DNA from 2 places in the Streptomyces profundus genome. Region 1 is predicted to be linked to the other one. Evidence: riboswitches for the same ligand, from Rfam matches in the RefSeq annotation. Region 1 holds a riboswitch; the other holds the start of a gene.

Evidence for each region. A riboswitch is a leader RNA that binds a small molecule or an ion and turns the genes downstream of it on or off. The one in region 1 is predicted to bind ZMP and ZTP.
Region 2: another riboswitch for ZMP and ZTP. It lies ahead of K4G22_RS28520 (glycine hydroxymethyltransferase); the one in region 1 lies ahead of K4G22_RS11035 (bifunctional 5,10-methylenetetrahydrofolate dehydrogenase/5,10-methenyltetrahydrofolate cyclohydrolase).

What each region holds. Positions count from the first base shown of each region.
Region 1 covers NZ_CP082362.1:2,529,153-2,544,213, reverse strand. The annotation lists gene K4G22_RS11080 (NAD(P)H-binding protein) at 13-669, opposite strand; gene K4G22_RS11075 (amidohydrolase family protein) at 719-1,909, opposite strand; tRNA gene K4G22_RS11070 (tRNA-Thr) at 2,208-2,280, shown strand; tRNA gene K4G22_RS11065 (tRNA-Met) at 2,329-2,401, shown strand; gene rpmG (50S ribosomal protein L33) at 2,496-2,660, shown strand; gene K4G22_RS11055 (MaoC family dehydratase N-terminal domain-containing protein) at 2,807-3,280, shown strand; gene K4G22_RS11050 (MaoC family dehydratase) at 3,277-3,723, shown strand; gene K4G22_RS11045 (TetR/AcrR family transcriptional regulator) at 3,811-4,386, shown strand; gene K4G22_RS11040 (MFS transporter) at 4,593-6,053, shown strand; gene K4G22_RS11035 (bifunctional 5,10-methylenetetrahydrofolate dehydrogenase/5,10-methenyltetrahydrofolate cyclohydrolase) at 6,133-6,993, opposite strand; ZMP/ZTP riboswitch at 7,015-7,099, opposite strand; gene K4G22_RS11030 (UDP-N-acetylmuramate dehydrogenase) at 7,142-8,197, shown strand; gene K4G22_RS11025 (adenosine deaminase) at 10,007-11,029, opposite strand; gene K4G22_RS11020 (pyridoxal phosphate-dependent aminotransferase) at 11,120-12,361, opposite strand; tRNA gene K4G22_RS11015 (tRNA-Trp) at 12,530-12,602, shown strand; gene secE (preprotein translocase subunit SecE) at 12,682-12,942, shown strand; gene nusG (transcription termination/antitermination protein NusG) at 12,985-13,818, shown strand; gene rplK (50S ribosomal protein L11) at 14,069-14,503, shown strand; gene rplA (50S ribosomal protein L1) at 14,609-15,061, shown strand, end outside.
Region 2 covers NZ_CP082362.1:6,790,158-6,805,218, forward strand. The annotation lists gene K4G22_RS28500 (serine hydrolase domain-containing protein) at 1-114, opposite strand, end outside; gene K4G22_RS28505 (helix-turn-helix domain-containing protein) at 224-451, opposite strand; gene K4G22_RS28510 (carbohydrate kinase family protein) at 633-1,544, shown strand; gene K4G22_RS28515 (dodecin) at 2,162-2,374, opposite strand; ZMP/ZTP riboswitch at 2,519-2,611, shown strand; gene K4G22_RS28520 (glycine hydroxymethyltransferase) at 2,635-4,086, shown strand; partial or broken gene K4G22_RS28525 (endonuclease V) at 4,291-4,494, shown strand; gene K4G22_RS28530 (aminotransferase class V-fold PLP-dependent enzyme) at 4,516-5,565, opposite strand; gene K4G22_RS28535 (bifunctional serine/threonine-protein kinase/ABC transporter substrate-binding protein) at 5,790-8,012, shown strand; gene K4G22_RS28540 (serine hydrolase domain-containing protein) at 8,183-9,325, shown strand; gene K4G22_RS28545 (NAD(P)/FAD-dependent oxidoreductase) at 9,476-10,516, opposite strand; gene K4G22_RS28550 (macrolide family glycosyltransferase) at 10,805-11,983, opposite strand; gene K4G22_RS28555 (DUF1996 domain-containing protein) at 12,440-13,504, shown strand; gene K4G22_RS28560 (adenylyl cyclase) at 13,690-15,061, shown strand, end outside.

The DNA of each region.
Region 1 (15,061 bases):
GCCCGGAGCGGTTCAGGCCGCCTCGGCGACCGCGCGGGCGATCGGGGTGTCCCCGTTCACCAGATCCAACGTCAACCCCGCCGACGAAGGCCGCTCCAGCAACGCCGCCAGCACGGCCGCCACATCGTCTCTGGTCACCGTCGAGTAGTCGACGCTCGGCGCCAACCGCACCCGGCCCGTGCCCGGATCGTCCGTCAGCCGACCGGGCCGCAGAATCGTCCAGAACAGCCCGGTGCGCGCCCGGATATCCGCGTCGGCCGCCCCCTTCGCCCGCAGATAGGCGGCGAACACCGGATCCGTGCCGGCCGGCGGCTCGTCGTCCACCCCCATCGCCGACACCACCAACAGCCGCCGCACCCCGGCCCGCTGCGCCGCGTCGGCGAAGAGCGTGGCGGCGGCCCGATCCACCGTCTCCTTGCGGGCCACCCCGCTCCCTGGGCCCGCACCAGCGGCGAACACGGCGGCGTCCGCACCGGCCAGATGCCGAGCGACCTCCTCCACCCCCGCCGACTCCAGATCGCAGACCACCGGTTCGGCCCCGGCGTCGAGCAGCGCTCCGGCCTGCTCCGGCTGCCGGATCAACCCGGCCACCCGCTCACCCCGCCCGGACAGCAGCTTCTCCAGCCGCCGGGCGATCTTGCCATGTCCACCAGCGATGACTGTGCGCATACCTCGACGGTAACGCGCTCCGGCGCACACCCGGGGCTCCCGACCACGCTCATCCCGCCGGTTGGCGCGGCAGTTCGAGACCCACCGGGCTCGGTGGATCCGAGCGGTACTCGCGGACCGCGCTCGTCCTGGCCACGATCCGCCCCCGGTGCAGCACCACCCGGCTGTACCCCAACGACAGCGCCCCGGCCACCGACTCCCCCCGCACCGCCAGCAGTTCGGCCGGCGCCCCCACCTCGACTGCCACCGCCGCCAGGCCCAGCGCGGCCCGCGCCGCGCGGCTCACCGCCTCATAGGCGGCCAGCGGCGCCCGTTCGCCCCAGGACGCCAACAGAAACGCCGCCTCCAGCGGGTCCCCGCGCCCCACCGGATTGACGACCGAACGCAACGCCCCGCTGCCGGCCGCCACCCGCACCCCGGCCGCCGTCAGCTCCCGCACGGGCACCCGCCCGCCGCGGCTTCCCGCGCAGCCGCCCTGCGGCAGCGAGACCACGCTCACCCCGCCGGCGGCCAGGCCCTCGGCGACACCGGCCAGCTCCGCCGGCGCCAGCCGGCCGAGGCCGCCGGCCGGGCCCACCGTCAGCCGCGTCACCCCACGGGCCCGCGCCAACGCCACCAGCCGCCCCAGCCACCGCGCGTCCGCCGCGTCGGTGTGCAGATCCACCGGGCTGCCGTGTTCGGCGGCCAGCTCGACCACCTGGTCGAGATGGCCGGCCGGGTCCGGATCGAGATCGGGCGCGCCGCCGACCGCGTCCGCCCCCGAGACCACCGCCTCCCTGAGCAGGGCCCGCTGCTCAGCCCCGGCCGTGCCGGTCAGCCGCCCCGGCAGCGCCACCGTGCCCAGCTCCGTCAGCCCGGTCAGCGCCAGGGCGGCCCGCCGTGCGGCGGCGAGGGCGGCCAACCCCCGCTCGTCGCGCACCGTCACATGGCTGCGCTGCGCGGTCGCGCCATGGCCCAGCTGGGAGAGCGCCGCCTCGGTGATCCGCCGCTCCAGCACGACCGGGCCGCCGGCGGCTCCCCCCGCCTCGGCGGTCAGCGCGACATCGTGGTGCGCGTGGGGTTCGGCGGGCGCGGGCAGCAGCAGATAGCCGGCCAGATCGACCCGCTCGCCCGGAGCGCCCGCCGGCAGGGTGCCGGCCGGGGCGACGGCCAGGATCCGGCCGTCGGCCAGGGCCACATCCACCGCCCGGCCGTCGGCCAGGCGGGCACCACTCAGCAGCAGCCGATCCGAGTCCGGCATCGCTCTCCCAGGTCAGACGACGAGCAGCGGCCCGAGCGCGGTCGCGAGGGCGCTTCCGGCCACGGGCGGCGGGACGGAAGCGAGCGTAAGGGGCCGCCACCGGGCCGATCGGGAGCAACCTGGCGGATCAGCGGAATCTGGATAAAACCGAAGAAGCCAGAAGAAGCCAGCAGAAGCCGGAACAAGTCTGAAGAAGCCGGGGGAACGGGGCGGGAAAAATCGTACCGCCCCGCCCAGAGGGACCGGGTCTCAATGGATTTCGCCATCCGCCGGGGACCGTGTAATCTCTTGAGCGCTCGCCCCAATAGCTCAGTCGGCAGAGCGTCTCCATGGTAAGGAGAAGGTCAACGGTTCGATTCCGTTTTGGGGCTCTGGGGTGCCGGGCCCTTATCCGCGAGGATGAGGGTGGCTCACCCTGTGGCGGCGTAGCTCAGTCGGTAGAGCAAACGGCTCATAATCGTTGTGTCACCGGTTCAAGTCCGGTCGCCGCTACTCTCAGTAGCCGATTGCGGGGTCGGTCCTCCGATCGGCTACTCTTCTCTGTGTTCAATAGGTTTTACCCGTCCATCCGTCAAGGAGCACTCACGTGGCTGCCACCGACGTCCGCCCGAAGATCACGCTGGCCTGCGTGGAGTGCAAGGAGCGGAACTACATCACCAGGAAGAACCGGCGTAATGACCCGGATCGCATGGAGATGAAGAAGCACTGCCCGCGCTGCAACGCGCACACGGCCCACCGCGAGACCCGCTGATCCAGCGGGAGCCCCCCGGGTTCTCAAGCCCGAAGGGCCAGGAGTTCGCTGTGTGAAACCGCCCTCGGTATCCACCGGGGGCGGTTTCGTCTCTGTGGGCACGCGCCTGTCCCTACGATGGATCTCAGGATGTGAGGATTCCGCCGATGCCCCTCGACCAGTCCTTTGTCGGGCGGAGCTATCCCCCCACCGAGCCGTACGAGGTGAGCCGGGAGAAGATCCGCGAGTTCGCCGAGGCGATCGGGGACGACAGCCCGGCCTACACCCGGCCCGAGGCGGCCAGGGAGTTGGGCCACCCGGACGTGATCGCGCCGCCGACCTTTGTCTTCCTGGTCAGCTACCGCGCCGCGTTCGACGTCGTCCAGGACCCCAAGCTGGGGCTCGACTACAGCCGGGTGGTCCACACCGAGCAGCGGTTCACCTACGAACGCCCACTGCGCGCCGGCGACCGGCTCTCCGTGACGTCGACGATCGAGGCGATCAAATCGCTCAAGGGGAACGAGATGGTGACCGTGCGCGGCGAGCTGCACGACGAGTCGGGCGCCCATGTGGCGACCGCGTACACCAAGCTGGTCGCGCGCAGCGCCGACGAGGCCCCGGCGGGGGAGGGGGACCGATGAGCGCGAACACCCGTACGAAGGTCGCCTATGCGGAGGTCGAGGAGGGCACCGAGCTGCCCGCCCGCGTCTTCCCCGTCGACCGCGCCACGCTGGTGCGGTACGCGGGCGCGTCGCTGGACTTCAACCCGATCCACTGGAACGAGCGCTTCGCGGTCGAGGTCGGCCTGCCCAATGTGATCGCCCACGGCATGTTCACCATGGCCGAGGCGATCCGGGTGGTCACCGACTGGGTCGGCGACCCGGGCGCCGTGCTGGAGTACGGGGTGCGCTTCACCAAGCCGGTGGTCGTGCCCGACGACGGGGTCGGCGCCGAGATCAGGGTCGCCGCCCGGGTGGCCGCCAAGCTGGACGACGAACGTCGCACCGTCCGGATCGACCTGACGGCGCACAGCGACGAGCAGAAGGTGCTCGGCCTGGCCCGCGCCGTGGTCCGGCTCCCTTAGGGCCCCTCAACCCTCGACCGAGACGGCCAACACGGCGTCGCCGGTCGGGGGTTGACATGATTAGTGATTGACCAATAACTTACTCTCATGGCACGGGAGAGTGGCCGCATGTCGGCCGAGGAGCGGCGCGAGAGCGTCATCCGCGCGGCCGTGATCGAGTTCGGCCGCGCCGGCTACGTCGGCACCTCGACGGCGGCCATCGCCAAGCGGGTCGGCGTCTCGCAGCCCTATCTGTTCCGCCTCTTTCCCGACAAGCGTGCGATCTTCCTGGCCGCGGCCCATCGAACCATCGATGAGATGCGGCGGCGGTTCGACGAGGCCGCCGGGGGGCTCGCCCCCCAGGAGGCGCACGACGCCATGTGCAAGGCGTACTTCCCGCTGATCAGCGACCGCGCCCATCTGCTCTTCCAGATGCAGATGTATGTCGCGGTCAGCGCCAGGGAGTCGGAGGGGGACCACGAGTTCGCCGCCGAGATCAGGTCCGCCTGGGCCGAGATGTGGGATTCGATCCTGGCGAAGCTGGGCGACGACACCACCCTCACCAGGGACTTCGTCGGCATCGGCATGCTGATCAACGTGATGCTGACCATGGGCTTCCCCGAGGGGCACCGCGTCTGGGAGACCCTGACGGTCTTCGACTACCTGGAGGGCTCCAACTCCTAGGTTCTGTCTGTAGATCCTGTAGATCCTGTAGATCCTGTCGGATCAGCCTGTCGGTCCTGACCCGGGCACCCGTCTGCCCTCGAAAGTTATTGACCAATCAATACCAAGCCAGTCGCCACCAGCGGTCGGACCATCGCCGAACCGCCGTGGGGGCGGCCTTCGGCGAGCGTTTCCGGGACCTCCAAGGGCCCGGAGAGGAGGGGAACGTGAAAGAGACAGCCAGCCCACCGCGCGACGGAAGCGTCGTCTGGACGCTGATCATCGTGGGGGCCGCGACCTTCATGGCCGCGCTCGACAACCTTGTGGTCACCACCGCGCTGCCGGTGATCAGGGACGATCTCGGCGGGGAACTCGCCGATCTGGAATGGATAGTCAACGGCTACACCCTGCCGTTCGCCTGCCTGTTGCTGCTCGGCGCGGCGCTGGGCGACCGGTTCGGACGGCGCCGCGTCTTCGGCGTCGGCGTGCTGATCTTCACCGTGGCCTCGGCCGGCGCCGCCGTCGCCGGCTCCACCGGCGCGCTGATCGCGGCCCGCGCCCTCCAGGGCGCCGGCGCGGCGATCCTGATGCCGCTCAGCCTCACGTTGATCTCCGCCTCGGTCCCGCCCGCCAGGCGCGGCGCGGCCTTCGGCATCTGGGGCGCCGTCAACGGCCTCGCCGTCGCGGCCGGGCCCCTGGTCGGCGGGGCCATCACCGAACACCTCTCCTGGCAGTGGATCTTCTGGCTCAACGTGCCCATCGGCCTGGCCCTGATCCCGCTGGCCCGCCGCAAGCTCGCCGAGAGCACCGGCGGCAACGACCGGCTCGACCTGATCGGCACCGCCCTCGTCAGCTCCGGCCTGTTCGGTGTGGTGCTCTCCCTGGTGCGCGGCCACGAACACGGCTGGACGTCGGGCTCGGTGGTGACCGGTTTCGTCCTCGGCGGACTGCTGCTGATCGCCTTTGTCCGCTGGGAGTTGAGGACCAGCCACCCCATGCTGCCGATGCGCTTCTTCCGCTCCCGCACCTTCAGCGCCATCAACGCCGCCAGCCTGCTGATGTTCGCCGGCATGTTCGGCTCCATCTTCCTGCTCACCCAGTACCTCCAGCTGATCCAGGGCTACAGCCCCACCGAGGCCGGCCTGCGGATGCTGCCCTGGACGGGGATGACGCTGCTGGTCGCCCCCCTCGCCGGCGCGCTCACCGACCGGATCGGCGGCCGGGTGATCATCTCCTCGGGCATGGTGCTGATGGCCGCCGGGCTCGGCTGGCTGGCCGCCCTCGCCGGGCCCGACGCGGGCTACGCCCCCCAGATCCCGGCCTTCGTCCTCTGCGGCGTCGGCATGGCGATGTTCTTCGCGCCGGCCGGAGCCATGGTGATGGGCTCGGTCGCGCCCCGCGACGAGGGCATCGCCTCCGGCGTCAACAACGCGCTGCGCGAGGTCGGCGGCGCGCTCGGCGTCGCCGTACTGGCCTCCGTCTTCGCCAGCCAGGGCGGCTACGGGACGCCCCAGGTCTTCGTCGACGGGCTGACGCCGGCCGTCTGGCTCGGCGCGGCGGCGGTGCTGGCCGCCGGCCTCGTGGTGCTGCTCGCCCCCCGTCGCGGCGAGCAGGCGCCCCCGGCGGGCGGCGCCCCCGAGGGGAACGAGGGCGACCGCCCCGAGCCGGCCCCCGCGCTCGTCCCCTGACCGGCGACCCCGCCCGGCGGCTCCGTCCGACGGACCCCCCGGCCCCGGCGGCCCGTCAGCCGCCGGGGCCGGGGGGCCGTCACGCCAGGCCCAGTTGACGCTTCGCCGCCACCACCGTCTGCGCGAGCAGCACCGCGATGGTCATCGGCCCGACGCCGCCCGGCACCGGCGTGATCAGGCTCGCCCGCTCCCGCGCCGACTCGAAGTCGACATCGCCCACGTTCCCCTCGTTGTAGCCCGCGTCGATCACCACGGCACCCGGCTTGATGTCCGCACCCCGGATGAACCTCGGTCGGCCCACAGCGGCGAGCAGCACATCCGCCTCCCGCACCCGCGCGGACAGCTCGACCGTCCGCGAGTGGCAGTACGTCACCGTGGCGTCCCGACCGAGCAGCAGCAGGCCCGCCGGCTTCCCGAGAATCGCGCTGCGCCCCACCACCACGGCGTGCTTGCCGGCGAGATCGACGTCATACGCGTCGAGCAGCCGCATGATCCCGCCGGGCGTGCACGACACGAAGCCGGGCAGGCCGAAGGCCATCGCGGCGAACGAGTGCGTGGTGACCCCGTCGACGTCCTTCTCCGGCGCGATCGCCTCGAACGCCGCCCGTTCGTCGATATGCGGCCCCACCGGATGCTGCAACAGAATCCCGTGCACCCCGGCGTCACGCGAGAGGGCGGTCACCTCCGCCACCAGGCCCTCGGTGCTGATCGACGCGGGCAACGCCACCCGCCGGGACGCGATGCCGGCCCGCTCGCACTGCCGGCGCTTCATCCGGACATAGGCCACCGACGCGGGATCCTCGCCCACCAGGACCGTCGCCAGGCAGGGCGCCGTCCCCGTCCGCCGCAGAACCTCCGCCGCGTCCGCGGCACTGGCCTCGACCAGGCGCCGCGCCGGGCCCGTGCCGTCCATCGGGCGAGCCGACTGTGTCTGGGTCACGTACCACTCCTGAGCCTCGAAACGAGTCGCCCAGGCGCACGGCATCGACGGATGTCAGGCCGCTCCCCGGTGGTACTCCACCCCAGCGCCAGTCACGGCCCGCCCTCACCTTAGTCGACCGGCGTGGCACGTCTCGTAGGGTGGCCTGGTGCTGGAATCACCTGACGCCCCGCTCGCCCCGCTGACCACCCTCCGGCTGGGCGGACCGGCCGACCGGCTGCTCACCGCCACCACCGACGAGGAGATCGTCGAAACGGTGCGACGGGCCGACGCCGACGGCGAACCCCTGCTGCTCGTCGGCGGCGGCAGCAACCTCGTCATCGCCGACGCCGGCTTTCGGGGCACCGCGCTGCGCATCGCCACCACCGGCTACCGACTGGACGGCACCCGGCTGGAGTTGGCCGCCGGCGAGAACTGGTCGGCGGCCGTCGCCCAGGCGGTGGACGCCGGCCTCGCCGGCATCGAATGCCTCGCCGGCATCCCCGGCTCCGCCGGCGCCACCCCCATCCAGAACGTGGGCGCCTACGGTCAGGAGGTCTCCTCCGTGATCACCGAGGTCGACGTCTACGACCGCGCCGCCGGCGAGCTCGTCACCCTGCCGGGCGCCGAGTGCGGCTTCGCCTACCGGCACAGCCGGTTCAAGGCCGAGCCCGACCGCCATGTCGTCCTCCGCGTCCGCCTGGAGCTGAACGACGCCGGCGGCCTCTCGGGCCCCGTCCAGTACGCCGAGACGGCCCGCGCGCTCAGTGTCGAACCGGGCGGCCGGGTGCCGCTGGCCAACGCCAGGGACGCGGTGCTCAAACTCCGCACCGGCAAGGGCATGGTCCTCGACCCCGAGGACCACGACACCTGGTCGGCCGGCTCCTTCTTCACCAACCCGGTTCTGGACGAGGCCGCCTTCGCCGCCTTCCTCGACCGCGTCGCGGACCGCCTGGGCCCCGACGTCGCCGCCCCGGCGTACCCGACCCCCGATGGCCTCACCAAGACGTCCGCCGCCTGGCTGATCGACCGCGCGGGCTTCCCCAAGGGCCACGGCACGGGCCCGGCCCGCATCTCCGGCAAACACACCCTCGCCCTCACCAACCGGGGCGAAGCGACCACCGCCGACCTCCTCACCCTCGCCCGCGAGGTCCGCGACGGCGTCCACGCCGCCTTCGGCATCACCCTCGTCAACGAACCCGTCCTCATCAACGCCACGCTCTAACCGAGCGATCAGCGGCAACCGCCGCCCCAGCCGGCGCGCCTCGCGCTGCGCGCCCTCGCACGGGGCTGGTGCTCTGGGTCTGTTGCTTCGCGTGGCCTGGGTTTTCGTATGTTCCGCCTGCCGGCGTGCCTTGTGCTGTGCGGCTTCACGTGCGCTTCCGCGTGGCCCGCTCGCTGACGCGGCCGGCGCGCCGGTTTGCGCTGCGCGCCCTCGCACGGGGCTGGTGCTTTGGGCCCGTTGCCCCGCCCGGCTTGTGTTCTCGCAGGTTCCGCCCGCGGCGCGCTCTCCGCTTCCGCCTTGCCGACCCTGCCGGCGCTCCGCGTCCGCTGCCTTACGTGGCCTGGGCTTTCGTACGTTTCCGCCTGCCGGCGCGGCCAGCGCTCCGCGCGGGAGCGCGACGCTCCTACCCAGCCGACACCGTCGGCGCCGCACGCCTGTCATGTGACGGCCGCGCACCATGCCCGCTGCCCGACGCGCCTTGCGCTCCCACAGCCCGCGCGGCAGCGCACCGCGCTCGCTCCGCCTGGCAGGTGCCGCCGCGGGTTCCGCCTGCCGGCGCGCCTCGCGCTCCGTGCCCATTGCCCATCCTGGGCTGGGCTTTCGCACGCTGGCGCGGCCAGCACATCGCGCCCCGTCTGGCCTGCGCCTCGGCCCACCCCGCGTCGCCCGGCGTGGCCGGTGCTTCCCTGTACCCCACCTGGCGGGTGTGGCCAGTGCACTGTGGCTTGTGTCTCCGCGCGCCCCGGCCGGTGCGGCCGGTGCTTCTCCGGGGACCGCCTTGCTTGGCGCGGCCGGTGCCCCGGTCTTCGCCTTGCCGGTGTGGCCCGCACTTCCTCGGGCACTGTCCTGCCCGCACGGCCAGCGCGCCACCCGCCTGGCGATCCGCGCCCGCGCCCCGTCTCGCCTGGCGCAGCCGGTGCCTCTCCGCACCCCACCTGGCCGGCGCGGCCAGCCCCCCGTCCCGTCTGGCCTGCGCTTTCGCACACCCTGCCCGCCCGGCGCGGCCCGCCCGCCCGGCGCGGCCAGCACTCGTCGTTCCCGCTTGCCCCGGGGCGGCCAGCCCCCCGTCCCGCCCGCGCGGCGAGCGCACCGTCCTGCCGGCGCAGCCCGCCCGCCCGACGCGGCCGGCCATTGTCGTTCCCGCTTGCCCCGCCGGCGTGGCTTGCGCTCCACGCCCGCTGCCCCTCCTGGTCGGTGCTTCCGCACACCCCGGCGCAGCCGGCGCTTCCCGCCCGCGCGGCCAGCGCCCCGCGTACCCCGCCCTGTCCGCGCGGCCAGCGCCCCTGGCGATCCGCGCCCGCGCCCCGTCTCGCCGTCTGGCCTGCGCCCCTGCCCACCCGGCCTCGCCTGGCGCAGCCGGTGCCTTCCTGCACCCCACCTGGCCGGCGCGGCCAGCCCGCCGTCCCGTCTGGCCTGCGCTTTCGCACATCCCGCCCGCTCGGCGCGGCTGGCACTTGTCGTTCCCGCTTGCCTCGCCTGGTCGGTGCTTCCGTACACCCCGCCCTGCCGGCGCTTCCCGCCCGCGCGGCCAGCGCCCTGCGTACCCCGCCCTGTCCGCGCGGCCAGCGTGCCGCCCGCCTGGCGATCCGCGCCCGCGCCCCGTCTCGCCGTCTGGCCTGCGCCCCTGCCCACCCGGCCTCGCCTGGCGCAGCCGGTGCCTCCCTGCACCCCACCTGGCCGGCGCGGCCAGCCCGCTGCCCCGCCTGGCCTGCGCTTCCGCACACCCCGCCCGCCCGGCGCGGCCAGCGCACCGCGCACCCCGCCCCGCCCGCGCGGCCAGCGCCCCGCGGTCAGCGCCCCGCGCAGCGGCTAGCGCACCGCGAGCCACGTGTCGATGTCGAGGAGGGTCTTCGTCTTGATGTCGTCGGGGGCGGCGGAGGCGTGGATGGATTGGCGGGCCAGTTCCGCGAGTTCGTGGTCGGTGAAGGCGTGGTGGTCGCGGGCGATGCGGTACTGGTCGGCGAGGCGGGAGCCGAAGAGGAGGGGGTCGTCGGCGCCGAGGGCCATGGGGACGCCGGCGTTCCAGAGGGTGCGCAGGGGCACCTCCGTGGGACGTTGGTAGACGCCGAGGGCCACGTTGGACGCCGGGCAGACCTCGCAGGTGACGCCCGCGTCGGCGAGCGCGGCCAGCACCGCCGGGTCCTCCGAGGCGCGGACACCGTGGCCGACCCGGGTCGCGCCCAGGTCGACGAGGCAGTCGCGCACGCTGATCGGCCCCGCCAACTCGCCGCCGTGCGGGGCGGCCAGCAGGCCGCCGTCCCTGGCGATGGCGAAGGCGCGGTCGAAGTCCCGTGCGAAGCCCCGGCGTTCGTCGTTGGAGAGGCCGAAGCCGACGACGCCCTGATCGCGGTAGCGGACCGCGAGCCGGGCCAGGGTGCGGGCGTCGAGCGGGTGTTTCATCCGGTTCGCCGCGACCAGGACCCGCATCCCGAGACCCGTCTCGCGCGAGGTGGTGCGGACCGCGTCGAGGATGATCTCCAGGGCCGGGATCAGCCCGCCGAGGCGCGGCGCGTAGGAGGTCGGGTCGACCTGGATCTCCAGCCAGCGTGAACCGTCCTTGACGTCCTCCTCGGCGGCCTCGCGGACCAGCCGCCGGATGTCGTCCGGCTCCCGCAGGCAGGACCTGGCCAGGTCGTAGAGCCGCTGGAAGCGGAACCAGCCGCGCTCGTCGGTGGCGCGCAGCTGGGGCGGTTCGCCGCCGCGCAGGGCCTCCGGCAGGTGGACGCCGTACTTGTCGGCCAGCTCACGCAGCGTCCCGGGCCGCATCGACCCGGTGAAGTGCAGGTGGAGATGGGCCTTCGGCAGGGTTCGGAGATCACGTGCACGAGCCATTCCAGGATCTTGCCGCAAGTCCACCGTCCGCCAAAACCCGGTCGCGCCGGCCCGAACACCAACTCGGACCGGCGCGCCACCTGATGGCGCCTAGGCCAGCAGCTTCTGGATCCGCGCGATGCCCTCGACGAGGTCGTCGTCGCCCAGCGCGTAGGAGAACCGCAGAAACCCCGGGGTGCCGAACGCCTCGCCCGGCACCACGGCGACCTCGGCCTTCTCCAGCAGCACCTCGGCCAACTCCAGCGTGGTGGCGGGGCGTTGGCCGCCGATCTCCTTGCCGAGCAGTTCCTTGACGGAGGGGTAGGCGTAGAACGCGCCCTTGGGCTCGGGGCAGTTGACGCCGTCGATCTCGTTGAGCATCCGCACGATGGTGGTGCGGCGCCGGTCGAACGCCTCCCGCATGGCGGCCACCGCGTCCAGATCGCCCGAGACGGCGGCCAGCGCGGCGGCCTGGGCCACGTTGCTGACGTTGGAGGTGGCGTGCGACTGGAGGTTGCCCGCGGCCTTGACGACGTCGGACGGGCCGATGAGCCAGCCCACCCGCCAGCCGGTCATCGCGTAGGTCTTGGCGACGCCGTTGACGACGACGCAGCGGTCGGCCAGCTCGGGCACCAGCGTCGGCAGCGAGCTGAACTCGGTGTCGCCGTAGACCAGGTGTTCGTAGATCTCGTCGGTGAGCACCCACAGGCCGTTCTCGACGGCCCAGCGGCCGATGGCCTTGGTCTGCTCGGGGGAGTAGACCGCGCCGGTCGGGTTGGACGGCGAGACGAAGAGCAGCACCTTGGTGCGCGAGGTGCGGGCCGCCTCCAACTGCTCGACGCTGGCGAGGTATCCGCTGGTCTCGTCGGTGTCGACGGTCACGGGGACGCCGCCGGCCAGCCGGATCGACTCCGGGTAGGTGGTCCAGTACGGGGCGGGTACGAGCACCTCGTCGCCCGGGTCGAGCAGGGTGGCGAACGCCTCGTAGATCGCCTGCTTGCCGCCGTTGGTGATCAGCACCTGGCTGGCCTCGACCTGGTACTTCGAGTCGCGCAGGGTCTTGGCGGCCACCGCCTCCCGCAGCTCGGGGAGTCCGCCGGCCGGCGTGTAGCGGTGGAACCTGGGCTCCCGGCAGGCGGCCTCGGCCGCCGCGACGATGTAGTCGGGCGTCGGGAAGTCGGGCTCGCCGGCGCCGAAGCCGATCACCGGTCGGCCGGCGGCGCGCAGCGCCTTCGCCTTGGCGGTCACGGCCAGCGTGGCCGACTCGGAGATGGCACCGATCCGCGCCGAGACCCGGCGCTGGGCGGGCGGCGCGACTGGCGGCTGGGCGGGGGATGGGGTTGCGGCACTCATGGGGGCATCGTCGCAGACGGCCTCCCGGGCCGGCACACGGGTTGTGAGCGGTCGGCCCAGTCGTCACGCGGGAAACCCCAGCACCAACCGTTCGACGGCCGGGCTTTGAACACGTACACTCCTCACCTGTGGCGCCGGATGCGGTAGGTTGTCGTCGCCACACGGCAAAGGGTCGTAGCTCAATTGGTAGAGCACTGGTCTCCAAAACCAGCGGTTGGGGGTTCAAGTCCCTCCGGCCCTGCTACACGAAGTGAAAAGCCGTCCGGGTGGCCGGGCGGCTTATGACCATGACCGGGATCGGGTGAGGACGAGTGGCTGGGATCACGGACTCCGATGTGGCGCCAGAGCCCCGGGGCGAGGGCGCCGGTCGTCGCGGCCGTCGTGCGAAGAGAGGCCCGCTGGGCAAGCTCGCCCTCTTCTACCGCCAGGTCGTCGCGGAGCTGCGCAAGGTCGTCTGGCCGTCGCGGCGACAGCTGACGACGTACGCGACAGCGGTGATCATCTTCGTAGTCGTCGTCATCTGCATCCTGACCGTGCTTGACTGGGGATTCAGCCGAGCCGTCGACTACGTCTTCGGCTGATGTGTCATCCCTCGTAACGAAAGTCAGGAAGAAGCAGCTACCGTGTCTGACCCGAACCTGAACGACGCCTCCCCCGAACCCGTGGGCGAGGACACCGCGCGCGACACGGTCGAGGTGGCAGAGGCCGCGCAGAGCGATGTCGAGCAGGCCGACGCCGCCGAAGCCACGGCGCACGACGCCGAGGGCGTCGCGGCGGACGAGGTCGCCGAGCAGCCGGCCGAGGCGGACGAGGCCGGGGACGCCGAGGAAGCGGCCGAGGAGCCGGTCGACCCGGTCGCCGCGCTGCGCGAGGAGCTGCGGACGCTGCCCGGCGAGTGGTACGTCGTGCACACCTACGCCGGCTACGAGAACCGGGTGAAGACCAACCTCGAACAGCGGGCCGTCTCGCTGAACGTCGAGGACTACATCTTCGGGGTCGAGGTGCCGCAGGAAGAGGTCGTCCAGATCAAGAACGGCGACCGGCGCACCATCAAGCAGAACAAGCTGCCCAGCTATGTGCTGGTGCGGATGGATCTCACCAACGAGTCCTGGGGCGTGGTGCGGAACACCCCGGGCGTCACCGGCTTCGTGGGCAACGCCTACGACCCGTATCCGCTGACGCTGGACGAGATCGTCAAGATGCTGGCCCCCGAGGTCGAGCAGAAGGCGGCGGCGGAGGCCGCGGCCGAGGGCGGCGCCGGTGGCCGCCGGGTCGAGGTGCAGGTCCTCGACTTCGAGGTCGGCGACTCGGTCACTGTCACGGACGGCCCGTTCGCCACGCTTCAGGCGACGATCAACGAGATCAACGCCGACTCGAAGAAGGTCAAGGGCCTGGTGGAGATCTTCGGCCGGGAGACCCCGGTCGAGCTGAGCTTCGACCAGATCCAGAAGAACTGAGCACAACACGACGTCGGGAAGCCCTGGCCAGCGTTCCAAGCGCTGATCGGGGCTTCTCTCGCTCCCGCGCGCGTCGACCGCCGACCGCCGACCGTCGATGGTCCGACCGCGATCGTCGCGCTGATCACGGCCCGCATTTGGGGCCCGTCAGGTTACCCGCTACCGTGGTGCGGTATGCCTCCCGCCAGGTCGCCTGGTAAGCCGTCGGCGGGAGCTTCGTTACCTCTCATCTAGGACCCGGAGAGAGCACATGCCTCCCAAGAAGAAGAAGGTCACTGGGCTGATCAAGCTCCAGATCCAGGCAGGCGCGGCCAACCCGGCCCCGCCCGTCGGTCCGGCGCTGGGTCAGCACGGTGTCAACATCATGGAGTTCTGCAAGGCCTACAACGCGGCCACCGAGTCGCAGCGTGGCTGGGTGATCCCGGTGGAGATCACGGTCTACGAGGACCGCTCCTTCACCTTCATCACCAAGACTCCGCCCGCCGCCAAGATGATCCTCAAGGCCGCCGGCGTCGACAAGGGCTCGGGCACGCCCCACACCACCAAGGTCGCCAAGATCACCCGCGACCAGGTGCGGGAGATCGCGACCACCAAGATGCCCGACCTGAACGCCAACGACCTGGACGCCGCCGAGAAGATCATCGCCGGCACCGCCCGTTCCATGGGCGTCACCGTCGAGGGCTGACGGGCAGCTCAGGCTCCCGACGGCTCCCCAGTGCCGTCTCGACCTCGTGGCAGGGCCACGCGCTGGCCCGGACCACCACTCCACCGATTCACCCCAGGAGCAGCAGTGAAGCGCAGCAAGACTCTTCGCGGCGCGGACGCCAAGATCGACAAGAACAGCGTCTACAGCCCGCTTGAGGCCGTCCGTCTCGCCAAGGACACCTCCGGCACCAAGTTCGACTCGACCGTCGAGGTCGCCATGCGGTTGGGCGTCGACCCCCGCAAGGCCGACCAGATGGTCCGCGGCACCGTGAACCTCCCGCACGGCACCGGCAAGACCGCCCGGGTCCTGGTCTTCGCCACCGGTGACCGTGCCGCCGCCGCGGAGGCCGCCGGAGCCGACATCGTCGGCTCGGACGAACTGATCACCGAGGTCGCCGGCGGCCGTCTCGACTTCGACGCCGTGGTCGCCACCCCCGATCTGATGGGCAAGGTCGGCCGCCTCGGCCGGGTGCTCGGCCCCCGTGGCCTGATGCCCAACCCGAAGACCGGCACCGTCACCCCCGATGTCGCGAAGGCC
Region 2 (15,061 bases), 4.3 Mb from region 1:
CGACAGGGCGGTCTCGTCGCCCAGCACGGCGCCCACGGCCACCTGCCCCGGGCCTTCGGTCGCGGTCTCCCGAGCGGTCTCTTCGACCAGGGCTTCGAACGCGGTCGCGGTCATGGGCATCGGATACCTCCGAAAGGGCTGCCGGCCAACGGCCGGGGGCGGGACATGTGGTGGCCGGGCGGCGGCCGTTGGGGAGGTTCTTGAGGGTTCTCGGGGGAGGGGCTCAGTCGGTGCGGCGCAGCAGGCGGCGCCCGCCGTGCTTCTTGTGCACGGCCTGTCGGGAGACGCCGAGTGCGGCGGCGATCGCGGCCCAGCTGGCGCCGTCGTTGCGGGCCCGGCGCACCAGCACCGCCTCGGCGCGCTCCAGCTCCGCTCGGGCCTCGGCCGCCATCCGCAGCGCGCGCAGGGGGTCGGGTGCTTCGGTGACGGGGGAGAGGTCGACCTGTGCCATGGTGTCAACCATGGTTGACAAACGGTGGACTGTCAACCTGGGTTGACAGTCTGGTCGGTCCGTGCCCGTTTCTCCCTCCCCGGCCGCCCGTTGCCCCGGCGCGGTTGCCGTCGGCGCCGCCGCCCCCGCAGGATGGCGTAGCCGCGCTCGTCCGAGGGGCGGCCGAAGGGAGCGTGAAACGGTGGGAGTTCGGGTCGCCGTCGTGGGAGAGGCCCTGGTGGACCTGCTGTGGCGCACGGGGGAACGCCAGGCGCGCGCGGTCCCCGGCGGGAGCCCGGCCAACGTCGCGGTCGGCCTGCACCGGCTCGGCCGCCCCGTCACCCTGCTCACCAGCTGGGGCGACGATCCGCCGGGCGCCCTGCTGGAAGCCCACCTGGGCGGCATCGGCGTCGAGGTGCGCCGACTCACCACCGCCGAACCCACCAGAACGATGGTCGCGCTCGCCTACCTCGGCGCGGACGGCTCCGCCGACTACGACTTCCTCGCCGCCTGGGCGCCGTCGGAGTTCCCGCTGCCGGCCGACACCGCCGTGCTGCACACGGGATCCCTCGCGGTGGCCGTCGAACCGGGCGCCTCCCGGGTGCTGGACCTCTGCCGGCGGGAACGCGCGGAGGGCCGGCTGGTGGCCGCCGACCTCAACGTACGCCCCGCCGTCCGCCCCGACCGGGCCGACTACCGGCGCCGGGCCGAACGGCTGGCCGGCGTCGTCCAGGTGCTCAAGGCCAGCGACGAGGACCTCGGCTGGCTCTACCCCGACCACACCGCGGAGGAGGCCGCCCGGGCGTTGCTGGCCCTGGGCCCCGAGCTGGTGGTGGTGACGCTGGGCGCCCGGGGTGCGTTCGCGCTGAGCGCCGAGCACCGGATCTCCGTGCCGGCCCTCAAGGTGCGGGTGGTCGACACGGTGGGGGCGGGCGACGCCTTCCAGGCCGCGTTGCTGGACACCCTCGCCGATGGAGGCGGCATTCCCGCCGACCCCACCGCGCTCACCGCCCTACTCGAACGCTGCGTTCGCGCCGCGGCCCTCACCTGCGCCAGAGAGGGCGCGAACCCCCCAACCCGCGACGAGCTTACGACCAGCGAGCGGGAGCGCTAGCCGCCGCCCCGGACTTCGTCCGGGGGCCGTCGGCGCCGTTCCCGGCGGGTGGCACTTCGCCCTCGGCCGGGCGCCGGACCTGCGTGGCGGGTCCGGGCGGTGCGTCGAGCTTCCGGCTCGGCGGCACCGCTGTCGGCGGGCGGCGTGTCCGGTGCGCGACGTCCTTCGGTTTCCGTCCGTCCGGCCGCACCGTTGCCGCGATGTGTCGAGGGACTCTGGTCGGCCGTCCGCCGGCAGCGGCCGGCCGTTCAAGACGGCTCCACCGTGCCGCTCCCGGCGGGCGCCGTGCCTGGTGCGATGCCTGTGGGGCCGGCCCGTGCCGCGCCGCGTCTGGGGCTTGGTCGTGCGGCTGCTGGCGGGCGCCGGGTTTGGTCCGTGCTGTGCCTGCGTCGTTTCTTCTGGGCTCCGATGCGTGGTGTCTCTCTGGCCTCTCTCGCCGTGTCGCTGCTGGCGGGTGCCAGCCCGGGAGGCCACGGCGGCCCGTGTGGTCGGCGGCGGTGGGGGTGGCGATCCGGCGCGGGCTGTGGGTCGGCCGCGCGCGGTGCCGAGCCGTCGCCTGACGGCGACCCGGCCGGCGGCCGGCGGGCGGCGGGCGGTGGCTGATCGCCGGCAAGGCGCTACGCGTCCTCCAGGCGGAAGCCGACCTTCAGGCCGACCTGGTAGTGCTCGATCCGGCCGTCCTCGATATGGCCGCGGACCTGGGTCACCTCGAACCAGTCGAGTTGGCGCAGGGTGGCCGAGGCCCGTTCGATCGCGTTGTGGATGGCGGCGTCGACGCCTTCCGACGAGGACCCGACGATCTCGGTCACGCGATAGATATGGGCGGGCATGACGACCTCCGAGGGGTCGAGAGGGGCGTGGCGGCTGGTCTCAACGGTGCCCCAGCCGTCCGTGCCCCGCACCCGGAGCGCATCCGTCGTCAGGTGGGTGCCCGGATCTCGCCCATGGAGCTGACCGCGCGCGATGTTAGGCTCCCTGCGGGCCGTGACTGGCGCGTCAGGATGGGCGAAACCATCAGGGAGCGGCCACAGCGATGCGATGAGAAGCCGTGCGCCTGGGCCGTCGCGACGTCTGGTCAAGGAGGCCCTGAGTGTCAGCGGAGAGTTCGTCCCGCACCACCGAGTCCATCGCGTTCCGCTCCAGTCTCGACGTCGTTCGCGCCGTCGAGCCTCGGATCGCCGACGCGATCGGCGCCGAGATCGAGGACCAGCGCGCCTCGCTCAAGCTGATCGCCAGCGAGAACTACGCGTCCCCCGCCGTGCTCGCGGCCATGGGCAACTGGTTCAGCGACAAGTACGCCGAAGGCACCATCGGCCGCCGCTTCTACGCCGGCTGTCGCAACGTCGACACCGTCGAGGCCATCGCCGCCGAGCACGCTCGCGAGCTGTTCGGCGCCCAACACGCCTATGTGCAGCCGCACTCCGGGATCGACGCCAACCTCGTCGCGTTCTGGGCCGTTCTCGCCCAGCGGGTCGAGCTGCCCGCGCTGGAGCAGGCCGGGGTCCGTCAGGTCAACGACCTGACGGAGGAGGACTGGGAGAAGCTGCGCAAGTCGCTGGGCGAGCAGCGGATGCTCGGCATGTCGCTGGACGCCGGCGGCCATCTCACCCACGGGTTCCGCCCCAACATCTCCGGCAAGATGTTCCACCAGCGCAGCTACGGCACCGACCCGGAGACCGGGCTGCTGGACTACGAGGCGGTGCGGGCCTCGGCGCGCGAGTTCCGTCCGCTGATCCTGATCGCCGGCTACTCCGCCTACCCGCGCCGGGTCAACTTCCGCATCATGCGGGAGATCGCCGACGAGGTCGGCGCCACGCTGATGGTCGACATGGCGCACTTCGCGGGGCTGGTCGCCGGCAAGGTCCTCACCGGCGACTTCGACCCGGTGCCGCACGCGCAGATCGTCACCACCACCACCCACAAGTCGCTGCGCGGCCCGCGCGGCGGGATGGTGCTCTGCGACGACTCGCTCGCGGACCAGGTCGACCGTGGCTGCCCCATGGTGCTGGGCGGTCCGCTGCCGCATGTGATGGCCGCCAAGGCCGTCGCGCTCGCCGAGGCCCGGCAGCCCGAGTTCCAGGACTACGCCCAGCGGGTGGTGGAGAACGCCCAGGCGCTGGCCGAGGGCCTGGTGCGGCGCGGCGCCCGGCTGGTCACCGGGGGCACCGACAACCACCTCGCGCTGCTGGACGTCTCCGGCTACGGCCTCACCGGCCGGCAGGCCGAGGGCGCCCTGTTGGACGCCGGCATCGTCACCAACCGCAACTCCGTCCCGCGCGACCCCAACGGCGCCTGGTACACCTCCGGCATCCGGCTCGGCACCCCGGCGCTCACCACCCGTGGCCTCACCACGGACGGGATGGACGAGGTCGCCGAGCTGATCGACAGCGTCCTGCGCCGTACCGCGCCCGGCACCGCGAAGAGCGGCAAGCCGTCCAAGGCCACCTATGTGCTCGCCGACGGCGTCGCCAAGGAGGTCGCCGACCGCGCCGCCGATCTGCTGGCCAAGCACCCGCTCTACCCCCAGATCGACCTGGGCTGAGCCGGCGCTCGCGGCTCGCCATGCCGCTGCGCCTGGTCCATCCGCACACCACACCGACCACCGAGGCCGAGGCCGTCGCCGTCCAGCGACGGCCTCGGCCGTGGGCCGTCTACGAATCCTCGGGCCCCGGGCCAGGGGAGCCAGGCACGGTGGTCCGGGTCGACGTGGCCTCTGACGACGCGCGAAACCTGGCCGCCGCCGCCGTCGCCGCCGCTCGACGGGGAGGAGGAGGTGGGCCGGGCGCTGCGCACCCGGGACGGCGTCAAGCCCCTCTAAGTCTCGCCAGGGCACCGCACCACGCTGGACGACGCCTGCGCCCACACCTCGCGTCTGACCAGGGGCGTGCGGCTGCCGGAGACCACCCGCGCCGCCGGCCGGCTCTGCCGCGAGGCGCCGGTCGCCGCCTGACCGCTGCCCCGGCGGGGTGGTTCACCCCGCGCTCCGCAGCGCCGTCAGCGCCGCGTCCACCTCGGCCTCCGTGTTGTAGAGGTGGAACGCGAACCGCAGCCGGCCGGCCCGCCGCGTCACCCGCACTCCGGCGGCGGCCAGCGCCTCGGCGGCGCCCGCCGACTCCGCCACCGCCACGATCGGCGAGCCGTCGTGGCCGGCCGGCCGGCCCCACTCGGCCAGGCCCGCCCGGAACCGCTCGGCCAACGCCAGATCGTGGGCGCCGATGGCCTCCTGTCCGAGCCGCGCCACCAGCGCCAGCGAGAGTGCCGCGCCCAGATAGGGGAGGAACGCCGGGCTGGTGTCGAACCGCCGTGCGTCGGGGGCCAGTTCGTCGGCCACACCGAGCACCGCGCGCACCGGGTCGAGGGCCGACGCCCAGCCGGGGGAGAGCGGTGTCAGCCCGCCCCCGCCGGGAGGAACCGTCAGAAAGGACGCCCCCCGCGGGCACAGCAGCCACTTGAACGCGCCGCACACCGTGTAGTCGAAGTCGCCCGCGTCCAGCGGCAGCCAGCCCGTGGACTGGGTGGTGTCCACCAGCGTCGCCGCCCCGTGCCGGCGGGCCGCCTCGGCGATCGCCGCCAGATCGGCCGGCGCGCCGTCCATCGACTGGATCGAGGAGACCGCGACCAACCCCGTGCCGGGGCCCACCGCCTCGGCGAGGCCGGCCAGCGGCACCTGGCGCAGCCGCAGTTCGGAACGGAGCGCGAAGGGGGTGACCAGTGAGCTGAACTCGTTGCTGGCGCAGAGCACTTCGGTGCCCGGCGCCAACGCCTGGGCGATCAGTCCGACATGGGCGGAGACCGAACTGCCGACCGTCACTCGTTCGGGTGAAAGTCCCACCAGGGCGGCGAACGTCCGCCGGGCCGACTCCACCGCGCCGAAGTACCCCGGCTGGTCCAGCCGGCCCTCGGCCATGCCGTCCACCGCCGCCCGCAGCGCGGTGGCGGAGCAGGCCGGCAGCAGGCCGTGCGAGGCGGTGTCGAGGTAGCCGGGGTCGAGCGCGTACTCGGCTTCCGTCAAAGAGTCCATGACAGCAGTCTTGACCGGTTCAGCCGCCAGCACGCGCGAGGGGACCCCTTCCCCCCGTTCACTCCGGATTTCACCCCGAAAGCGCGAACACTCCCGGTGCTGGCCGGGGCACGCTAAGGTGCAGAGGACGAGGAACCGGGAGGGGCGGTGCGTCGACACCAGGTTACGGGCGGCGCTCGCGCGACGTGGGGCGTCGCCGGGCCGGCGGGGAAGAGCTGTTCGTCATGCGGGAGTTGACGCCGGCCGATCCGCGCCGCATCGGGGGTTATCTGCTGTTACGCCGGCTGGGCGAGGGCCGCAGCGGCGTGGTCTATCTGGCCCGTTCGCTCGGCGGCGAGCCCGTCGCGCTCAAGGTGATCCGGCCCGCCTACGCCTCCGATCCGGCGTTCCGCGCCCGGTTCGAGGCGGATGTGGCCACCGCCCGCCATGTCCGCGCCCGCCGGCTGGTCACGGTGGCCGCCGCCGACACCGCCGGCGGCACGGTCTGGGCGGCGTACCCGTATGTCGCGGGCCCCACCCTGACCGAGGCCGTCGCCGCGCACGGGCCACTGCCGCCGCGCACCGTGGGCGCCCTGGGCGCGCTGCTCGCCGAGTCGCTGAACGCGGTCCACCAAGGCGGGCTGACACACCGTGACCTGCGCCCTGGGCACGTGCAGTTGACGCTCGACGGGCCCAGGCTGACCGGCTTCGGCGGCTCCGGCACCCGAATAGGGCCCCCCGGCTATCTCTCGCCCGAACAGGCGGTCGGCGGCCCCGACTCGCTCGGCCCGCCGAGCGATGTCTTCGCTCTCGGATGCCTGTTGACGCTGGCCGCCACCGGCCGGGGGCCGTTCGGCGACGGCACCCCGCGCGAGCTGCTGCGTCGCGCCGCCTACGAGCCGGCCGATCTCGCGGATGTGCCGCGCGGCCTGCTGGAGGTCGTCCAGGCGTGCCTGCACAAGGACCCGCACCCCCGTCCCTCCGCCGCCGACCTCTGCCGGGAGCTGGCCGCCCCCGTGGGCGCCGGCTGGCTGCCGGGGCGGCTGGCCCGCGAGGTCGCCGCCCGTTACGCGGCGCCGCTGCCGCGCCCCGCCTCCCACGAGCCGTTCGCCGCCTGCGAGGCGCCGGACAACGGCTTCCCCCGGCTGCCGATCGCCCCCTCGGACGAGCGTGTCCCCGCCGAGCAACTTCCGGATGGCGCAGGAGAGTTGGGTGCATCGGCCGTCGGTGTCTCCGGCTTGTCCGACCCGGCGCCGCCACCGGCGGGGGACGCCGGCCAGGGCCGCCGCCGCACCCTGCGGCTGCTGGGCGGCGCGGGGGCGCTGGCCGCGTTCGGCTGGGGCGCCGGGCTGCTGATCAGGAACCAGACGGCCCCCGAGACACGGCCGGCGGCGCATACCGTCACCTACACCATCGGGTTGCACGCCGACCTCAGCGGCGAGCACGCCTCCTTCGGCAACGGGCAACAGCGCGGCCTCAACATGGCCATCGACGAGCTGAACCGCATGGGCAACCTCCCCTTCGCCCTGGCCGTCCGGACGCTCGACGACGCCGGTGACCGCGAGTTGGCCGCCGGCGTCGCCCGGCAGTTGGCGGACGACCCGCAGGTGATGGCGGTGATCGGCCCCACCCACGAGGAGGTGCTGCCGGCCGTCGCCGAGATCTATGGCGAGGCCGAACTCCCCCTGCTGGCCCTCTCGGTGAGCGATCTGGTGGATCGCGAGACCTGCCCCACGCTGTTACACGCCAGGCCGAGCACCGCGCTGGCCGGCCTCGCGGTCGGCGACTTCCTGTCCGGGCGCGCCGCCGCCCGGGTCGCCGTGCTCGACGATCTCTCGGCCGGCGAGTACAGCGGCCAGACCACCAGGGTGGTCAACGGCACCATGGACCGCGAGCGGTTCGAGGTGTATCCGAGGGAACTGCACGCCGAGCAGACGGACTTCACCGCGCTCGCCACCGAACTGCTGGCCGACGGCGTGGACGCCGTGGTCTGGTGCGGCTTCGCCGAGGGCGCCGGGCAGCTGGCGCGGGCGTTACGCGACGCGGGCTTCGACGGCCTCGGGCTCGCGACCGAACGGGCCATCGGGCCACAGTACTTCCGTCACACCGGCCAGCCGCCCGACGACTGGTTCTTCCTCGCCACCTACACCGATCCGCGCCGCGACCCACGCGCCAGGGACTTCGGCCGGGCCCACCGCGAACGCTTCGGCTGGGATCCGGACCCCTACGCGGCCGAGGGCTATGACGCCGCCCGGATGCTCGTCGGCGCGATGCGAGGCACGGTGGAGCGGAACGACACACTCGGCAGGACCGAGCTGTTCGCACGGCTCAGGGCCAGCCAGTACCGGGGCGTGGCCAGGGATCTGGCCTTCGACTCCGTCGGCGACTACGCCGGCGGCGGCCCACTCGCCTACCTCTACCAGGCCCACCTCGGCGAACTCCGCTTCCAGGGCGCTCTTTCACACTAGGGCCGCTCTCTCGGATCCTCGCGCCGCTCGCTCCCCACGAACGGGGCGGCGGCAATTCCCTCGCGGTCGACCGGACTCGTCCGTAGGGTGGCCCGGTTGATCATTCCGTGGCGCGGGGGCCGCTCCCCGTGGCGGGGACGGAACCACCGGCCTCTGGAGGGCGAACGGCGATGGACGAACGAAACGGATGGGCCGACGATCGCTGGGGAGCCGTCGCCGACACCTTCGCGCGCACCTTCGCCGACTCCGCGGAACTCGGCGCGGCCGTCACGGTGTTCGTCGACGGGCGCAAGGTCGTCGAGGTGTGGGACGGGGTCGCCGACCCGCGCACCGGGCGGGCCTGGACCCAGGACACCGCGGTCCCCGTCTTCTCGTGCGCCAAGGGCCTGGTGAGCCTGTGCGCGCACCTCCTCGCCCAGCAGGGCAGGCTCGACCTGGACGCGCCGGTGAGCCGCTACTGGCCCGAATTCGCCCAGGCGGGCAAGGAGTTGATCACCAGCCGCATGGTCCTGGCCCACCGGGCCGGCCTCCCCGCCCTGGACGCGGTGCTCGACTTCGACCAGATCGCCGCCTGGACCCCGGTGGTCCGGGCCATCGAGGAGCAGCGCCCCCTCTGGGCGCCCGACACCGCCCACGAGTACCACGGCCATGTCTTCGGATTCCTGCTCGGCGAGGTCATCCGCCGGATCACCGGCGACACCCCGGGCGCCTTCTTCCGCCGCGCGATCGGTGACCCGCTGGGTCTGCGCGCCTGGATCGGCCTGCCACCCGAGGAGTGGGACGCCCGCGCCCGCCTCGTCGAGGCCGAGCGGCGTCCCCCGATGCCAGGACCAGAGCATCTGCTCACCCGCATCGTCACGATGAACGGCGCCCTGGTCTTCCCCGGCCTCGACGAGCCGCGCGGCTGGAACGATCCGGCGCTGCTGGCCATGGAGTTGCCCGGCGCGGGCGCCGTCGCCTCGGCGACCGGCCTCGCCGGCGTCTACGCGGCGGCCGTCACCGGCATCGGCGACCGGGAGCGGCTGCTCACCGAGGACACCGTGACGGACGCCGTCCGCGAGATCTCGTCCGGCAAGGGCTGGCTCGGCTTCGACGCCGGGGCGCGCTGGGGCTCGGGCTGTCTGCTGAACTCCGCGTTCCGCCCGATGCTGGGCGAACGCAGCTTCGGCAACGACGGCGCCGGCGGCCAGTTCGCCTTCGGCGACGACAGCCACGGGGTGGGCTTCGCCTATGTCACCAACCGCATGATCGGCCACGGCGACGCCCGTGCCACCCGCCTGGTGGCAGCGGTCCGCGCCTGCCTGGGCGCCTGACCCGCCCGGTCCGACGCCCGGGGCAGCTCAGCGCGAAGCGCCCGGACCTGGGCGTTCGGCCGCGCGCGGAGAGCGAGCGCATCACCCACACCGTCGCGCCCGCCGAAGGCCTCGCGGCGAGTCGCCATCCGGGGTGAGGTCCGCCCACTGTCAGCGGTGGACGCGTGGCCGGCAACGCAGAAGCGCGCGAGCCGGTTTGGCGGTCACGAGTTCGTCTGCGACAAGCCGTCCGACGGTGGGTGCCAGGGTGACGCCGGGGTGCATCACGGCGACGTAGACGGATCGATCGTGTGTCGCGTATCCGATGAGGGGTCCGTGCGCGGGCACGGGACGTCTGCCGGTGCGGTAGCCCAGCAGGCGACACCCATCGCTGCCACGAAAGGCCGTCCGCAGGCGCCGAAGCGCGTCGTGCGCGGCCTGTTCCCGGAGCGCCGCGGGGCCGTCAACGTATGGCAGGGTCAGCAGAAGGTCGCCGTCACGAACTTCTCGGACCTCGAAATCAGGTGTGGCCACGATGGTTCTGACCAGGCCGGGTGGCGCTGCGATCCGTGCGAGGGTGGCCGGAGAGGCAGCGACGGGCAGGTGGACCGGCAGCGGCTCGCAGAGCTCGGGGACGCTGGTTCCGGCAGTGAGCACGACGGTCGCCGCGCGGTGGAGCCCCGTCGCGGACAGCACTCCCTCGACGCGCTCACCGGACATCTGCAACGAGGTGACGGCGGTCTCGTAGCGCACGGTGGCTCCACGGGCCTCGGCCGCGGCCACGAGTGCCCTGGTCAGGGCCGTCGCATCGACACCGGCGTCGCTGGGAACGTGGACGGCCTGAGCGGGCGGGTTCCGGAGGTCGGGTTCCAGGGCGGCGATGTCGCCTCGCCCGACGCGGAACTGCCCGGACGCCAGCCGTGACTCCTGGTCAGGACCGCCTCCCCAGTTCAGCGAGCCGGTCCGGCGGAGGGCGAAGGGCGGCAGTTCGGCCTCCAAACGCCGGTAGTCCGCCAGAACGTACTCGCGTAGGTCCTGTGCTCCGCCGGGCCAATCGCCTCCCGACCCGCCGATCCAGGCGAAGGAGTTAGCGGTGACCCCGGTGCCCGGCCCCGGCCCCCGCTCAAGCAAGGTGACCGGAACCCCTCGATCCGCCAGGTGGTAGGCCACTGAGGCACCGACGATTCCGGCGCCGACGACAACGGCTGACATGAGGTCCTTTTCGCTGGGGCGATGGCCGCTCGGGCTGTGCCGCGGCCCGCGGCGACATGATGGGACCGCCGCCGGACGGGCGCAACGGGATTATGCGGCGCCTCGCCCTCGCGACCGCCGCGCACAGAGACACGCCGACCGAACCGAGGACGCGCGCGTACCGCGGCGGCCCGGCCGCCATCGCCGACTGAGGGGGAGCACCGGGCCAACGAGACGCGAGAGGGCGAACGGCCCCACCGGCCTGGGTATCGGGCCGGTGGGGCCGTGGCGGCCAGGGGCCGGCCCAGCTCAGCCCAGGGTCTCCTCGACCAGGTCGGCCGCCCGTGCCGTGCCGCCCTCGGCCAGGGCTCGCGCGCGCAGCTCCGCCGAGCGTCGGGCGACCGTGGGGTCGCCGGTCAGCGCGAGCAGCGCCTCGCGCAGCCGGTCCGCCGTGGCCTCCTCGGTGTCGAGCCGGCGGGCCACGCCAAGGTCGACCAGCCGGTCGGCGTTGGCGAACTGCTCGGCGGCCTGCGGCACCGCGATCATCGGGACCCCCGTGAACAGGCCCTCGCCGCTGCCGCCCATCCCGGCGTGGGTGACGAACGCGTCGGCCTGCTCCAGCACCCGCAACTGCGGGACCCAGGAGTGCGTTTCGACATTCGCCGGGATCGTCCCCAGCTCCTCGGGGTCGGTGTACTTGCCGATCTGGAGCACCACATGCCAGCCGGGCAGATCGCCGAAGGCCGCGAGGCACCGCCGGTAGAACTCCGGCAGCCGGGTGAAGGCGGAGCCCAGGGAGACCAGCAGCACCCGTTCGGCGTCCGCCGGGCGCGTCCAGTCCCCGTCGCCCGCACGGTCGCCGAAGCAGGGGCCGACGAAGGTGACCACCTGGTCGTCCACCCGGTCCAGGTTGGGCTGCATGACGCTGGGCACCAGGGCGAGGGCGCGGGGCGGTCGGCCGGAGAACGCGTCCAGGTCGGTGGTGGTCGCCCCGGTCTCGGCGAGCCAGCCGGTGAACCTGGCGCGGTAGGCGTCCGCGCCCGGCAGCTGCCAGAGCTGGGCCGCCACCTCCTCCTCATAGCCCTGCCAGGCCACATACGTCGGCGACAGCTGGAGCAGCCGCCGGCCCTGCGACTCGGCGAGCACCCGCGCCCCATAGGCGCCGATGTCGTAGAGGTAGAGGTCGGCGGGGTCGGGGTCGTAGGCCGCGCGGAGCTGGGGGAGGGCCTGGATCGCGTCCTCCAGGAAGACGCCCATCGCGCCGATCGCGTCCTCGGGCCAGCGGTTGTCGGTCACCGGCAGCGTGGAGCGGACGGGTACGAACGTGGCGCCGGTGGACTCCACCAGCTCGACGACGGCGGGATCGTTGGCGTAGGTGACGCGGTGGCCCCGTGCCACCAGCTCGCGGATGACCGCGAGGCTGGGCAGGACATGGCTGACGGCCGGGATACCGACCATCGCGATATGGGCAGGACGGCGTTGTGACATCGGGCATCACTCGTCTCAAGGAGATCACGGCGGGGGAAAGGGGGTGCGCGAACGGGCGCCCGCAGCCGCCTCAGGCGGGGGGCGCGCTCAGGGATCGCGGGACCGGGCGGGGGCGTGGACCCTGGCCCGGCCGGTCAGCCGTGGATCAGCCGTAGATCTGGAAGTGCATCCCCCGACTATAGCCCCCGGTCGAGGCGTTGATCAGGCACTCGTATCCCGGAAACGTTTCCCGGCGCCCCGAACGCGGTCCGGTGGCGCCCAGCCCCGTTGGACAGAGGCCCCGTCCGCTTCGACGGCCGACCCGGCCCGCGCGGCGCCTTCGCCTCAAGCCCCGCCGGTTCCGGGAAAGTTCCGGTTCCTCCTGTCCGTTCACCGAGCATTGACACGTTCTCATCATCAACGCAACACTGCCGATGGGAGAGCGCTCTCCCATTACCAAGCGACTCGGAGGTCCGCATGGTACGTAGAACGACCCTGATGTCCGGCACGCTCGCGGCGGCAGCGCTCGCGCTCGTCGCGGCGGGGTTGGGCACCATGGGCGCCGCAGCCGCACCGGCCGGGGAAGCCGCCCCCGAATCGGTCGCGGTCGACCACTCCACTCACCAGACCCACCAACAGATGATGATGGCCGCCCCGCCGGGTGAGTGGATTCCGGTGGACGAGCCGGTCGAGGGCATCGAGCCCAACCCCGACGCGCCGTTCCGTGAGCACCGCGAGTTCCAGGCGAACTGTTCGGTGACCCACACCGGCGACAACGATCCGATCGTCTTCCCCGGCATGCCGGGGGCCTCGCACAACCACACCTTCATGGGCAACGACACCACCGACGCGTACAGCGACGAGGAGTCACTGAACGAGGGGACGAGCAGCTGCGCTGTTCCGGCCGACCTCTCGGCCTACTGGATGCCGACCCTGTACAACGGTGACGAGGAGGTCCGTCCGCGAGGGCCCCAGGTCATCTACTACAAGTCGGCCATCCGGGACCACGAGTCGGTGCGTCCCTTCCCCACCGGCCTGCGCTATGTCGTCGGCGACCCGATGCAGACCGCCGATGAGTTCGAGAACCACCCCGGCTACGTCCAGGGCTGGGAGTGCGGCGACGACTACGAGAACGTGAACTTCCCGGCGGACTGCCCGCCGGGCTCCCAGCTGAACGTGCGCTACCAGGCACCGGGTTGCTGGGACGGACGGCATCTGGACTCGCCCAACCACCAGGACCACATGGCCTACCCGGTGGTGGAGAACAACCAGGACGTCTGCCCCGCCAGCCACCCGGTGGCCGTGCCGATGATCGAGTTCAAGATGGCGTTCCCGGTGGACGGGGACATGTCGCAGGTGCGGTTGGCCAGCGGTCCGGCCTACTCGTTCCACTACGACTTCTTCAACAACTGGGACGAGGCCACGCTCGACGCCCTGGTGTCCCACTGCATCAACCGTGGCCTCCAGTGCGACACCCGGGGCTACGACCAGTACAACCCCGAAGAGGGAGCCGCCCTCAACGAGGACCACGAGCTTCCCTGACCCCCCCCACGGGCCTGATCCCAGGCCCTGACCTTCCCGTAGCGGCCGACCCGGCACCGGGCCGGGTCGGCCCGAACCCCCACGAGAGCGCTCTCCGTCACGCCTTCCCCTCACGCTTTCCTCACTGCTTCCCGCCCCCCACCAGCAGCCCGGCCAGCGACGGCCGGGAGGAACAAGGAGATCCCGTGCCATCCCCCCAGTCATCCGACGCCCCCGAGCACCGTCGCCCCAGCGGGCTGACCCGGCGGGCCACCCTGGCCGGACTGGCCGCCACGGTGGTCACCTCAGCCGCCGCGACCCACGCGCTGGCCAACAGCTCCTCCGCGCCCAACGGCCCGGCCCGGCGTCCCGCCGCCCTCGCCGCCGGCACCCCCATCACCCAGGCCGACCCCGTCCTCGGCCCCAACGTCACCGTGTTCGACCCCTCGATGTCCATCGGGGACATCCAGGCCACCCTGAACGCGGCGTTCGAGCAGCAGGAGACGGCCCAGTTCGGCTCCGGCCGGTTCGCCTTCCTGTTCCGGCCGGGCAACTACCAGGACCTCGACGTCAACATCGGCTACTACACCCATGTGGCCGGCCTCGGGCAGTCGCCCGACGACGTCAACATCACCGGTTGGGTCCGCGTCGAGGCCGACTGGTTCGACGGCAACGCCACCCACAACTTCTGGCGTTCGGCCGAGAACCTCTCCGTCACCCCCTGGGACGGTTACAACCGTTACGCCGTCTCCCAGGCCGCACCCATCCGCCGGGTGCACATCCGGGGCGAGATGCCGCTGTGGAACGGCTACGACGGGTGGGCCAGCGGCGGCTTCATGGCCGACTCCAAGGTGGACCGGGTCGTCTCCGGCTCCCAGCAGCAGTGGCTGACCCGCAACAGCGAGCTGGGCGAATGGGCCGGCTCGGTGTGGAACATGGTCTTCGTCGGTGTGGAGGGCGCCCCGCCGCACCACTTCCCCAACCCCTCGCACACCGTCGTCGCCAGCGCCCCGAAGGTCAAGGAGAAGCCCTACCTCTACCTGGACGGCTCCGACTACGCCGTCTTCGTGCCCGACATCCGCACCGACGCCACCGGCACCAGCTGGAGCGACGGCCCGACGCCCGGCACCTCCATCCCGCTGAGCGAGTTCCATGTGGCCCATGAGGGCGACGACGCGGCCGGCATCAACGCCGCGCTGGCCGACGGCAAGCACCTGCTGATCACCCCGGGGATCTACCACATCACCGAGACCATCGAGGTCACCCGGCCCGACACCATCGTGCTGGGCATCGGCCTCGCCACCCTGATCCCCGAGGGCGGCATCAACGCCGTCAAGGTCGCCGACGTGGACGGCGTGCAGATCGCCGGCATCCTGATCGACGCCGGGCCGGGCGGCTCGGAGACGCTCCTCGAAGTCGGCGACGAGGGCTCGTCGACCCGCCACCAGGACAACCCCATCCACCTGCACGACGTGTTCGCCCGGATCGGCGGCGCCGGCGCCGGCAGCGCCGACCGCAGCGTGGTGGTGCACAGCCACGACACCCTGATCGACCACGTCTGGCTCTGGCGCGGCGACC